Regions from separate parts of the Microbispora sp. NPDC088329 genome, predicted to be linked through region 2. Evidence: riboswitches for the same ligand, from Rfam matches in the RefSeq annotation. Region 2 holds a riboswitch; each other region holds the start of a gene.
The links. A riboswitch is a leader RNA that binds a small molecule or an ion and turns the genes downstream of it on or off. The one in region 2 is predicted to bind cyclic di-AMP.
Positions count from the first base shown of each region.

Region 1: linked by a shared signal. The riboswitch ahead of AB0O28_RS08835 (CHAP domain-containing protein) and the one ahead of AB0O28_RS06765 (C40 family peptidase) in region 2 are both predicted to bind cyclic di-AMP.
Region 3: linked by a shared signal. The riboswitch ahead of AB0O28_RS36550 (GH25 family lysozyme) and the one ahead of AB0O28_RS06765 (C40 family peptidase) in region 2 are both predicted to bind cyclic di-AMP.

Region 1 covers NZ_JBFBIP010000003.1:323,929-328,375, forward strand. The annotation lists gene AB0O28_RS08825 (excinuclease ABC subunit UvrA) at 1-1,060, shown strand, start outside; gene AB0O28_RS08830 (hypothetical protein) at 1,177-1,641, shown strand; gene AB0O28_RS08835 (CHAP domain-containing protein) at 1,887-2,567, opposite strand; cyclic di-AMP (ydaO/yuaA leader) riboswitch at 2,582-2,713, opposite strand; gene AB0O28_RS08840 (HAMP domain-containing sensor histidine kinase) at 2,934-4,109, opposite strand; gene AB0O28_RS08845 (response regulator transcription factor) at 4,106-4,447, opposite strand, start outside.
Region 2 covers NZ_JBFBIP010000002.1:505,251-509,697, forward strand. The annotation lists gene AB0O28_RS06760 (hypothetical protein) at 1-882, opposite strand, end outside; gene AB0O28_RS06765 (C40 family peptidase) at 1,118-1,690, opposite strand; cyclic di-AMP (ydaO/yuaA leader) riboswitch at 1,765-1,918, opposite strand; gene AB0O28_RS06770 (NlpC/P60 family protein) at 2,224-3,186, opposite strand; gene AB0O28_RS06775 (NYN domain-containing protein) at 3,322-4,447, opposite strand, start outside.
Region 3 covers NZ_JBFBIP010000031.1:26,389-30,835, reverse strand. The annotation lists gene AB0O28_RS36560 (oxygenase MpaB family protein) at 1-1,204, opposite strand, end outside; gene uppS (polyprenyl diphosphate synthase) at 1,201-1,905, opposite strand; cyclic di-AMP (ydaO/yuaA leader) riboswitch at 2,280-2,421, shown strand; gene AB0O28_RS36550 (GH25 family lysozyme) at 2,433-3,155, shown strand; gene secD (protein translocase subunit SecD) at 3,213-4,447, opposite strand, start outside.

The sequences.
Region 1 (4,447 bases), on a different contig from region 2:
TCACGTCGTCGACCTCGGCCCCGGCGCCGGCACGGCGGGCGGCATGGTCTGCTTCGAGGGCACGGTCGAGGGGCTGCGGGCCGGCGGCACCGTCACCGGCCGCCACATCGACGACCGGGCCGGCCTCAAGAAGTCGGTGCGCACGCCCACCGGCACGCTGGAGATCCGCGGCGCGACGGCGAACAACCTGCGCGACGTCGACGTCGACATCCCGCTCGGAGTGCTCGTCGTCGTCACCGGAGTGGCCGGATCGGGCAAGAGTTCGCTCATCCACGGGTCGATCCCCGCCGGCGCGGGTGTCGTGTCGGTCGACCAGGGCGGCATCCGCGGCTCGCGGCGGAGCAACCCGGCGACGTACACAGGGCTGCTCGACCCGATCCGCAAGGCGTTCGCGAAGGCCAACGGCGTGAAGCCGGCGCTGTTCAGCGCCAACTCCGAGGGCGCCTGCCCCACCTGCAACGGCGCCGGCGTCATCTACATGGATCTGGCGATGATGGCCGGGGTCTCCACCACCTGCGAGGAGTGCGAGGGGAAGCGGTTCCAGGCGGCGGTGCTGGAGCACAAGCTCGGCGGGCGCGACATCAGCGAGGTGCTCGCGATGCCGGTGGAGGAGGCCCAGGAGTTCTTCGGCTCCGGCGAGGCGCGCACGCCGGCCGCGCGCGCCATCCTCGACCGGCTCGCCGACGTCGGGCTCGGCTACCTCACGCTCGGCCAGCCGCTCACCACGCTGTCCGGCGGCGAGCGGCAGCGGCTCAAGCTGGCCACCCACATGGGCGACAAGGGGGGTGTCTACGTCCTGGACGAGCCGACCACCGGCCTCCACCTCGCCGACGTCGAGCAGCTGCTCGGCCTGCTGGACCGGCTGGTCGACTCCGGCAAGTCGGTCATCGTGATCGAGCATCACCAGGCCGTCATGGCGCACGCGGACTGGATCGTCGATCTCGGTCCGGGCGCCGGTCACGACGGCGGCCGGATCGTCTTCGAGGGCACTCCGGCCGATCTCGTCGCCGCCCGCTCCACCCTCACCGGCGAGCATCTCGCGGCCTACGTCGGCGCCTGACCGGGGCCGTCGGGGCCGTCGCGGGCACCGCGACGGCCCCCCGCAGGAACATGTCGTCAGGACACGTCAGGCACTAGGGTGACCGCGATCGCCTGCGTCGGCAAAAGGAGATGATCATGACCACCGACCCGACGATGACCCGGATCGGTCAGGGGGTGGAGTTGCATCACCACCAGGGCCGGCGTGAGGCCGCGCGCGACCTGTTCGCGCAGATCTGGGACGACATCGGCGGTGAACAGGGCGACCCGCTGCATGTTTGCGTCCTCGCCCACTCGATGGCCGACGTACAGGACGACGTGCACCAGGAGCTGATGTGGGATCTGCGTGCGCTTGCCGCCGCCGATCTCGTCACCGACGAGCGGGTGGCCCAGGCCGGGGTGCCACTTTCCGTGGCCGGCCTGTATCCGTCCTTGCACCTGAACCTGAGTGAGTGCTATCGCAAGCTGGGCGACTCAGGCCGCGCCCGTGAGCATCTCCAGCAGGCGCGGGCCTTGATCGGCGAACTCGGCGACGACGAGTACGGGCGGCTCATCAGGGGCGGCCTGGAGCGGCTGGCCGAACAGTTGGGCGAGGCCACCTGACGCGCTCCGGTTTGATCGAGTCGGACCCCACCAGGAACGCCTGTCCTTCTAGGATCACTGGGTCTGTTGGAGGCTCGATCCTTGCCCCGATCGACCCGGCCGGACGGCCCCGCTCGGGAACCCGTCGCGGATCGCGGCGTGCGCATGCACAGCGATAGCGGGCGGCACTCCGGTCCTTCGCGTGGACGGCGAAGCGCGCCGGGATCGCCGGCGCGCTTCGGGGTCCGTGCCGGACCGCCGGCCCGTCAGGCGGAGGCGGTGGTGGAGGCGTCCGCGGGATACATCGGGTAGCCGTACCCGACCACCTGCGAGGTGGGGCGGGTGCGGGTCTCGACGGCGCCGCCGTCGCCCGTGTTGCCCTCGATGGTCCGGATGGTGCCGTCGCCGTTGTCCTTGACGACGAAGCCGACATGCACGATGTCGTCGATGTCCTTGCTGCCGTTCCAGTTGAAGAACACCACCGCGCCCGGCTTGGGCGTCTGACCCCAGCGGCCGTGGTCGGCGAACCAGCGGGCGTGCTCGACCGTGTAGGCGTCGGAGCCCATGACGGGCCCGATGCCGAGCTGGTCGCCGACCCAGGAGACGAACATGTCGCACCAGGCGGCGTTGAGGTAGCCCTTCAGGGTGCCTCCGTCGCGGGCGAGGGTCTCACGGGCGCGGGGCGAGGACATGTACCACTGCTGGAACTTGGTTCCGCCGCCGGCCGCGTTCTCGCTGATCCCGACCTGGCTCCTGGCCAGGGTCAGCACGTCCGCGGCGCTGATCTTGGGCAGCGTGGAGGCGATCTCGGCCATGGACTGCGAGGCCGCCGGGCCCTTGCCGGCGTGCGGGTTGTCGGCGTGCGCCGCCGGCGACGCGACCAGCACGGTGGCGGCGAGGGCCCCGCCCGCGAGGGCAGCGCGCATACAGGTGTTGAGGACGTGCATGGTGGGGCGAACTCCCTTACTTCCATGCCGCCTACCGGGTTAGCTGACGGGTTCGGGCTGGAAGTCGCCCTACGGCAGGCATGCCGATTCACCCCAGGAGAGGTGGGTCCCCGGCTCCGCGGACGCGGACTCGGCGGCCGGGCGGCAGGCCGGTATCGGCCGGCCGCGTCGGTCTGAGGAGGGCTTCTTGACCATTGAGATGAGCAAGTGCGCCCTGAGATGCCTAAAAGGTAATAGACCAGGTCAAACCGGTCAAGTTAGACCAAGTCAGATTTTACGGTGCTTAGTGCGGCAAGTCGGGCGGGGTGGGTAGCAGGCCGCGCCACGTGATCATCAGGGGCGCGCCGTGGCGCGCGCAACCCGTGATCACCCGGGCAGGCGCACGGTCACCGCCAGGCCGCCTTCCGGCCGGGCCAGCGCCTCCGCCGTGCCGCCGTGTGCCACGGCGATGGCCCGGACGATGGACAGGCCCAGCCCCGCCCCCCGGGCGGAACGCACGCGGTCGCCGCCGAGCCGGCGGAACGGCTCGAACATGTCGTCCACCTCGTACGGCGGGACGAGGGGCCCGGTGTTCTCCACCGTCACGCTCACCCCGGCCTCGTCCTCCCGCAGCCGGACCCAGACCTCTCCGTCGCGCACGTTGTACTTGATCGCGTTCTCCAGCAGGTTGAACAGGCAGCGCTCGAGGAAGAGCGGATCACCCTGCGCGACCGCCGGGCGCAGGTCCTCGTGGACGACCACCTTCCCGCGTCGCGGCTGCAGGTCGATCTGCTCCATCACCGTGCGGACGACCTGCCGCAGGTCGACCGGCCTGCGGCAGGTCACCTCCTGCTCCGACTGGGCCAGCATGAGCAGGCCCTCGATCAGCCGCTCATACCTCGCGTTCGTGCCCAGCAGCGCGCGGGCCAGCGCCTTGAGGTCCTCCGACGCGGCCGGTTCCTCCAGCGACACCTCAAGGACCGTACGGTTGACCGCCAGCGGGGTGCGCAGCTCATGGGAGGCGTTGGCGATGAACCGGCGCTGGGCGTCGAACACCCGGTGCAGCCGGTCGAGCATCGCGTCGAAGGTGTCGGCGAGCCGTTTGACCTCGTCCTGCGGGCCGCGCAGGGCGATCCGCTCGTGCAGCGTGCTCTCCGACAGCCGCTGCGCGGTCTCGGTCACGCGGTCGAGCGGGCGCAGAGCGCGGTCGGCCACCAGGTAGCCCAGCACCACCGCGACGGCCCCGACCAGGATCATGACGATCACCGTCGACCTGAGCACGTCGCTCAGCACGTCCGCCGCCCCCTGCTCGACATTGGTCCGCACCCGCTGCGCGAGCAGGTCGCCGTCGGGCAGCCTGCCGCCGGGGACGGCATCGGGGGCGCCCGCGCCGGTCACCTTCGACGCCACCGCCACCACGAACCGCTGGTTGAGTGCCCGCGCGGTCAGCAGGTGGGTGAACCACAGCAGCACCGACCCCGCCAGGAGGAACAGCCCGCCGTACAGGAGGGTGAGCCGCATCCGCAGACCGAGCCCGCCCCACAAGGACAGGACGCGGGTCACAGCCGGTACCCCCGGCCCGGCACGTTCTCGATCACCGGCGGCTCGCCCAGCTTGCGGCGCAGCGAGGTGATCGTGACGCGCAGCACGCCGGTACCGGCGCCGGCGTGCTCGTCCCACACCTTCGCGCGCAGCCGGGCCGGGGTGACCAGCCCGCCGCCCGCGCTCATCAGCTCGTGCAGCACGTCGAACTCCTTACGCCCCAGCGCCACCTGCCGCCCGTCCCGCACGACCGTGCGGCGGGCGGGGTCGAGCCGGATCCCGGCCCGCTCGATCGCCGGCGGCACCGCCCGGGGCGTGCGCCGGGCCAGCGCCCGGATCCGGGCCACCAGCTCGGCGAA
Region 2 (4,447 bases):
CGTGTAGGTCCGCCATTCGCGGGTCAGGCCTTCGGCGGTCAGCCCGAGCACTTCCCGCAGGGCCGCGCCGATCTCCTCGCGCGACGCGGCGCGGTAGAGCGCGACCAGGCTCCGCTCGCCGAACCGGACGGCGATGTAGCGGCAGGCCAGCCACGCCTCCTCATACGCCTGGGCGGGCCTGGCGGCGAAGTCGGCGGGCCCCGGCAGACCGTGCAGCGCCGCCTTCCCCGCGGCCACGTCGGCGGCCAGCTCGGCGGCGATCGTCCGGACCGGCAGGCCGCTGTCCAGATAGCCGACATAGTCGGCGAAGCCCTCCATGAGCCACATCGGCACGGCGCGGGGGCCGGCGGTCGCGACGTGCGTCAGCTCGTGGGTCACGACGACCAGACGGCCGGTCGCGGTCAGGCGGGCGAACGCGGCAGGCTGCACGATCACCCGGCCGGCCGTGGCGACGGCCGCCAGATCGTCCACCTTCGCCGGCGAGGCCAGCACGGCCGCCTGCTCCTCGGTGCGCGGCACGAGGACCACCGCGCCCTCGTGTCCTCGGCCGTGTCCTCCCCAGACCCTCGTCACCGTACGGTCCGCCTCGCCGGCCAGCGCGGCGATCCCGGCGACCAGCGACCCGGGCGACCCGACGACGACGACGCGCTCGCCGCGGACGACGGAGGCGCCGGTCCACATGTCCGGATGCTCCCGCACGGCGGCGCGGGCACGCGTCAGCAGGGGACGCAGCGGGTCGGGCGGGGCCGCGGCGGCAGGCCCGGCCAGCAGCACGGCCAGCGCGACGGCGACGGCCGCCGTGCGGCGGAGACGGAACCTGTGGGGCGGGTTTGCGGCGTGGCGCCGATCGGCCCGCGCAGGCGCCGCCACGCTCCCGGGCACCGCGGAGACCTCGCCGGTCGCCGTCCGCGGAGCCGTCCGCTCTGGCGAGGGGACTGCCGGGTCCATCCGGCAGGGGGACATCTCAGCCGGACACGGCGGGAGACCGTCCCCTTCAGGGGATGGAGGAGTCACGCCGTGCATGCTAACCAGCACATGTCACGGCCCCGCCCACCTCGGCGAGGTGGGCGGGGCCGTAGGGACGGCGCCGGTCGAGGGGGCTGGTGACCGGTGCCCGTCAGACGCCCGGACGGACGGCACCGACGAAGGTGCTCCTCCGGTAGGCGTCCAGCTTGTCGATCCGGACCCGCGTGCCGGTGTGCGGAGCGTGGATCATCTTGCCGTGCCCGACGTACATGCCGACGTGGCCGCCGCCGCTCGTGAAGATCAGGTCACCGGGCTCGAAGTGACCCCAGGACACCTTCTTCCTGACCGCGCTGCGGATGGACCACGTCGTGCGCGGCAGCCGTACGCCCGCCTGGCGCCAGGCGTACTGGACCAGGCCCGAGCAGTCGAACGCGCCCGGTCCCGTGGCGCCGTAGCGGTAGGGGTCTCCGATCTGCTTCTTGGCGGCCTTGACCGCGCGCTCGGCCTTGACCTGCTGGAGCACGCCCCTGCCGATCTTCCGCTTGGCGGCGCGTTTCCTGGTCTGCTGCTTCTTCACGGCGGCCTTGCGAGCGGTGGTGCCGGTGCTCGCCTTCGTGGTCGTCTTCGCGGCGGTCTTCGCCGCTGTGTCCGTCTTGACGACCGTGACCGTCACCGTGTCGGCCGCCGCCGGCTGCGCACCGGCGACCCCTACGGATGCCGTCAAAGCGGCACCTCCAAGGGCAATTCGGGCAAGACGGGACAGACTAGCGGGGGTGGTAGACAGGATCTCTCCTCGGGTCTTCCGCTCACGCCTACCGGGTTAGCTGACGGGTTCGGGCGGGGAAGTCGCCCTACGGCGCGCGACGCGCCGATTCACCCCGGACCTTCGGTGAAGGTCGATGGTTCCCCGGCTCCGTGCCTCCTGACTGCACGGACTCGGCATGCCACCGGCGCCGGGGGGATCCCGCGAAGGGGAGAGTGGTGAAGGGCGCCGATGACGGTGGATGACTGCGCGACCGGCCGGCCGGACCGGGCTCGCGACGGCGAGGCGTGCTCGCCGCGGCCCAGAAGCTACCGAGGACCCGCCGCGTTCGGCAAAGCCCTCCCGTCGCATAAAGATCGGATAACGAAGGTCACCAAGAAGAAACGGCAGCGTACCCGCAGCGCGAAAGGGCTAAATGTGACTCTGCTCACAATCCTGGCAACGGGCGGCGAATCCGGTCACAGCAGCCACAAAAAGCACAGAAGTCGCGGACGTCAGGGGCGGACGGCGCCGATCGCGTGATACTCGGCAAGTGTGACAATCTTCACAACATCGCCGGTCTGCGGAGCGTGGACGACCTTGCCGTCACCGGCGTAGATGCCGACATGCCCGTACCCGGCATGCCAGAGCAGGTCTCCCGGCTGGAGCTCGTCCAGCGAGACCCGGCGGCTCGCCCCCCAGGCCCACTGCTCGTAGCTGGTCCGGGGCAGGGTCACCCCGGCCGCCGCCCAGGCGCCCTGCACGAGCCCTGAGCAGTCCCATCCGTCCGGTCCGGTGCCCCCGTAGCGGTACGGCTTGCCGACCTGCTTGTAGGCGAACTGGAGAGCCGCGAGCGCGTTGCCGGACGCGGGCCCGGTGTAGACGACGCCGGGGCTGTTGGGGTTGCCGGGGTTGAACGTCCCGAGTGAGCGCAGGAGCTTCATCTGCTCCCTGACGAGCTTGTCGACCTTCTCCTTCTCGTCGGCGAGCTCACCCCTGACGTCAGTGGCCTCCTTGTAGAGCGCCTTGCTGCGGTCGCGGCGGTCCTTGAGGTCCTTGATGGCGCTCTCGTACTCCTTGAGCCGCCCGGCACGCTCGGCGGAGATGTGGTTGAGCGTCGCGAGGCCGCTGAGCATCGAGTCGGGGTCGCCGCCGGAGAAGACGCCGCCCAACGACCCCATGTCGCCGACCTGGTAGCTGTTGACGGCCATCGTGACCAGCCCGGAGCGGAGCGCCTCCACCCGGACGTTCTGCTTCTTGTAGTCGCCGTTGATCGCGAGGTACTTCTCCCTCGCCTTCTTCCACTTCTCGCTGGCCGCGTTGTAGCGGTCCACGAGTGTGTCGGCCTGCTTGTTGAGCTTGCTCAGCTTCGCCTTGGCCTGCGCGACCGTGGGCTTCGGATCCGCCTGCGCGCCCGTCACCGGCGTCAGCAGGACCACCGTGGCCAAACCGGCGGCCACCGGCACACGCCCTCGCACTGAGCCCCCTCTTGGATCAACGAAACCTGCGGCGCGACTCTATCTAGGCGATCATGAAGTCTCAACCTATTCGCAGGTATTCGCGGCGGTCATCACGCGCGGCGACGACGCCGGAGCGGAGCGTGCGCACGTCGTTCAGCCTCGGCCGAGCCGGCGCAGCAGGAGGAGCGAGGGCACCGGCCGGGCGCCCATGCGGCGCACCGACTCGGCCACCTCCCGGTCGGAGGAGACCACCGCGATGGCCCGCCCCGGCGGCTCCGCCCGCACCAGCGTGCGGATGAGGTCGTCGGCGATCTCCCCGGGCGGGCTGAACACCACCCGCACCCCGCGGGGCGCGGACACCTGGACGGGCCCGTTCAGCTCGGCGCCGTCGAAGACGCAGGTCACCTCCGCCCGCGTCTGCACGGCGAGCCCGCCGAGCCCGGTCAGCAGCCGGGCCCGCTGGTCGGCGAGGGTCAGCGACGGGTAACCGGTCTTGGTCACGTTGTAGCCGTCCACAACCAGGTGCAGATGGGGGATGGCCAGAAGCTGGTCGAGGAGCTGGGGGTCGTCGTTGGCCAGCGCCCGCGCGGGCACGGCCGTCACCCCCGGCTCGCCCGGCACCACCGCGTTCACGTAGTCGGCCGGCCTGCTGATCGTCGTGGGCAGCCCGAGCTCCTTGCGCAGCCCCGCGGCGGCGTCCTGGAGCGCGTCCAGCAGCACCCGCACCCGGGCGTCCTCGATGCTGCGGCCCTCGCGGGCGGCCCTGCGGCTGGTCTCCAGCTGGCGCTCGGCGTCCGCCAGGCGATCCCTGAGCCTGCGCAGCTCGGTCTCCGCCGCGCCGTTGGCGTTCGCGGCCTTGGCCCGCGCCTCGGCCGTCTCGGCCTCCAGCTCCGCCGCCCTGGCCTCGGCGGCCTTGACCCGCTCACGGGCGTCGTGCAGCTTGCGCCGCAGGTCGGAGTTCTCCGCGCGGGCCGCTTTGAGCTGCTCGCGCACCCGGTCGATCTCCTCCTTGGCGGAGGCACGCTGCGCCGCGAGCTGCTCGCGCAGCCGCGTCTCCGCCTGCTCCCGCTGAGTGCCCGCCGCCGCGGCCTGCTCCAGGTCGGCCCGCGCCTGCTCGACCAGCTCCGGCCAGCCGGGCGGGCGGGTCAGGTACGCCGCCGCCGCGACCAGCACCGGCTCGGCCGCGGGGGGCACCGTGCCCTCGGCGAGGCTCCCCACCAGCTCGGGCCAGGCGGTCTCCACCGTCTCGGCCACCCGCTCGCGGAACTCCTTGTCGTTC
Region 3 (4,447 bases), on a different contig from region 2:
CGTACTCGTGGCCGGTGATGCGTCCGTCGCCGTCGGTGTCGAGCTCTTTCTGCAGCTCGCGCCACCAGTCGGCGAAGGCGGCGAACAGGCGGTCCTCGTCCTGGGTGTCCAGGTCGAGGCGGGTGGCGATCTCCCGCGCCATCGCGGCGAGGTCGGGCCAGTCGAGGTGACCGTCGCCGGTCTGGTCGAGGACCTCGGAGAAGAACCGCGCGGCGGAGCGCTGTGCCGAGTCGCCGGTGGCCTCCGTCTCCCGATCGGGCGTGAGGAGGCGCAGGAGCGCCCCCGCTTTCGCCACGCCACGGCGTAGCCCTTCCAACGTGGGTAGCCCTGTGAGCGCGTCGCCGCCCCGCTGAGGCGCGTAGGCCGGATCAAGCATCGTCATGACCGTGTCGAGCCGTGTCCACGACTCCGGCAGCAGCCGCGTCGCGAGATGCGTGGACAGGTAGGCGGCGTGCATCAGCGTGCGTGTGCCCGGCACCTCGGCGAGCCCCAGTCGCGCGCGGAGCGACTCGGGCAGCGACGCCACGACGACGGCGCTGGCCGTGGGCCCGGCGAGCGCCCTGCCCGCCGCCCACACGGCCGGCCGGTCCCGTAGCAGAGGGGGAGCGGGCACCTGCGCGAACAGGCGGTCGAGGATGACGTGGACCGCTTCGGTGTTCTCCAGCCGCTCTTCCACGAAGCGCGCGTAGTAGCGCCAGAACTCCCGCAGGGTGGGCGGCAGCTTGCCCCCGTAGGGGTCCATCAGGGCGAGGAACGCCCGGAACTCGGCGTACAGCCGGTCCAGGGCGGGGCCGTCGAGGGACTCGCCGCTCAGCCGGCACATCGTGACCGTGGACTCGAACAGCGTCGCCACCACCCAGGCGCGCGCCTCGGAGTCGGCGGCGTTGAACGGGCGGCCCTCCGCGTCGACACCGGTGATGCGGGCGTGCAGGCGGTTGAGCCGGGCCGCCTCCCGCTGCCGCACCTGAATGTCGGGGTCGACGATCCGCTGCGTGCTGAGCACGGTGTTGCGCAGCCGCCGCCACGGGTGCGCGACGAAAGTCGAGTTGGTGATCAACGCCGCGCCGATCTGCGGGTGCGCGGCCTCCAGGACGATGGCCCGGGTCGCCACCAGCCCCCAGCGTGCCTGCCGGGTCAACCGGTGGAGCATCGATCCCGGGCCGAGCGGATCGGCGTCGGTTCCGGCTGCTGCTGCGTCGCTCATCGACATCCCTTTCCCATAGGGGCCGGTGCCTGTACGCCGCCGTACCGGCGCTCGCGCCGCCGGTAGGCCTCCAGGCACTCCCAGAAGTGCTCGGCCCGGAAGTCGGGCCACAGCACCCGGGGGAAGACCCATTCGGCGTACGCCACCTGCCACAGCATGAAGTTGGAAATCCGCTGCTCTCCGGAGGTGCGGATGACCAGGTCCACCTCCGGCATGTCGGGGTGGGGCAGGCGACGGGCGAAACTCTCCTCGGTGACCTGCTCGGGCGGCACCCCGTCGCGGATCAGCGACCGGGCGGCCTCGATGATGTCGCGACGACCGCCGTGATCGAACGCGACCGTCAACGTCATCCGCCGGTTGTCGTGGGTCAGCGCCGTCAGGTCGGCGATGTCCCGCGCCAGCGCGGGCGGGATCCGCGGGTCTGTGACCCCGAGGAACCGGCATCGGATCCCGCGTGTGTGCAGTGACAAGGCGTGTTTGCGTATGGCGCGCCGCACCAGGCGCAGCAGGACGTCGACCTCGGGGGCCGGGCGCCGCCAGTTCTCCGTTGAGAAGGCGTACAGGCTCAACCACTCGACGCCGGCCGTGTGCGCTGCCTCGATGACGTCGATCACGGCGGCCTCCGCCGCCCGATGCCCCGCGGTGCGGGGCAGCGACCGCTGCGCGGCCCACCGGCCGTTCCCGTCCATGACACACGCCACGTGATGAGGGATGCCTCTCACACCGCCCGCCTCGAGGAGAAGCACAAGACCACTCCCGTCGTTCGTCGCGATCCCCTCCCCAGGTTCGGGAGGGAGGAGGAGGGTGATCCCTCCGGAGACGGACTCTTTCACGCAGGGCAATTGATTGACTACTTACCGTCGGTAGCCGTGATCCTTACCCCGGACTGACGGGCCCGAGGGTGCGCCGACGCCATCTCGCCGCGGCAACTCGCGCGCAGGTAAAGACGCCTTTTGTCCTGTTTACACCATTCTGGTGCGGTGTGTACCTTTAGGTGCCACGGCAATGGGTACCGGCGGTCTCCGCCTTCTCGTGTCCGTTGCCGTGTCGTTGCCCGGTCCACGCGATCAGGATGATCGCGCGGCCGCCGAATCCGCGTCCTGCGGAGCCGGGGACCCATTTCCTGGGGTGAATCGGGCGCAGCCCCCAGATGCGTCCGTAGGGCACTTCCTGCCCGAACCCGTCAGCTAACCCGGTAGGCGGCATGGAAGCAAGGAGTCAACCCCGTATGCCCACCCATCGGCTCTCCCTCGGCCGCCGGCCCTCCCGCCGGCGCCTGCGCTCCGCCCTCGCGGCGGCGACCCTCGCGGTCTCGGCCGCCTCGGCCACCGTCACGGCGGCCGTCGTCCTGTCCGCCCCGGCCTACGCCAACCCGCACACGTACGGCCAGGACGTCTCCGGCTACGAGGCCGACCACGACTGGGTGAACAGCCGCGCGCAGTTCGGCTTCATCAAGGCCACCGAGGGAACCTCGTGGACCGACTCGTCCTTCCCCCGCCACTGGCGGGAGCTGGAGAAGAAGGGCATCGTCCGCGGTGTCTACCACTACGGCCATCCCTCCAACGACCCCGTCGCCGAGGCCGACCACTTCCTCGAGGTGGTGAACGCGCAGCCGAGCAAGCCCGGTGACATCCTGGTGCTCGACCTGGAGACCACCGACGGCGAGTCGGTCGCACATGTCAACAAGTGGGCCAAGACCTGGCTGGAGTACGTGACGGCCAAGACCGGGACCAGGCCGATGTTCTACAGCGGCTGGAACTTCGCGAACGAGTACGGCGGCGGCCTCGGCCAGTACCCGCTGTGGGTGGCCCACTACAGCAAGGCCCCGGGCGACATCACGCCGCCCGCCGACTGGAAGTCCTGGGCGATCCATCAGTACACCGACTCGCCCATCGACCAGAACGTCTCCGCGCTGACGCCCGCTGAGCTGCGCGCACTCGGCCGGCGCTGATCCGGCGCTGATCCGCTCTCGTGGCCCCGGGCACGTCCCGGGGCCACGACTCGCGGCTCAGACGACCGCGCCCGATCCGTCACGAGTGACGGGCCTGCGGCGCGGGGCGGCGGGAGCGGGCGGCGGCTGCGAGCTGCGCCTCTCCAGCGCGATCGCCACCGGCCCGGCCACGAACGACGACGACAGCGTGCCGACGACGATGCCGATCAGCAGGGCGACGGCGAAGTCGCGCAGCGAGTCGCCGCCGAACACCGCCAGCGCCGCCAGGATGAACAGCGCCCCGAGCCCGGTGTTGACGGTGCGCGGCACGGTCTGCAGGATCGCGGCGTTCACCACCCGGTGGAACGGCTCCCCGCGCCGCACCGGCCACAGCTCGCGCACCCGGTCGAAGAGCACGACCTTGTCGTTGACCGAATAGCCGATGATCGTGAGCATCGCGGCCAGGAAGACGCCGTCGATCGGCTTGCCGAGCCAGGCGAACGCGCCGACGACGACGGCCGCGTCCACGAACAGCGCCGCCACGGCCGCCGTGCCGAACGTCCACCGGAACCGTAGCGCCAGGTAGACGAGCTGCGCCGCGAGCGCGACGGCGAGCGCGATGAGCGCGTTGCGGCGCAGTTCCTCGCCGAGGCTCGGCCCGATGAGCTCGTCGCGCTGCTTGGTGACCTCACCCACGCGCCGGTCCAGCGCCTCCTCCATGCGGACCACGTCGTCGGCGCTGATCTGCCCGGTACGCACCGAGATCGCGTCGTCCGACCGCTGCACGACGGCCGAGGGGAACCCGGCGTCCGCAACCGCCTGCCTGGCCGTCGCGACGTCGACGGGCCTGCTCGTGCCGAACTCGACGATCCGGCCGCCGGTGAACTCGACGCCGTAGTTGAGGCCACGGGCGACCAGCCCGGCACCCGCCAGCACGAGCAGCCCGGCCGCGACGGCGAGCCACAGCCGCCTGCCCCGCATCAGGTCCGGGTCACGCCGGGTCAGCCAGGTCCTGACCCGGCCGATCGAGCCGAGGCCGGACGCCCGCGGGCCGATCCTGCCGATGAGGGCGGAGGTGAGCACCCGGGTGATCAGCATCGCCGAGACCAGCGAGGCGAGCACGCCGATGGCCAGCGTCACGCCGAAGCCCTTCACCGGCCCGGACGCCAGCCAGAACAGGAGCCCGGCGGCGAGCAGGGTGGTGATGTTGGAGTCGGCGATCGCGCTCCAGGCGTTCTTGAAGCCACGGTCGAGGGCCGCCTTGAGGCCCCGGCGTGGCGCCTCGCCATACTCCTCCCTGGCCCGTTCGAAGA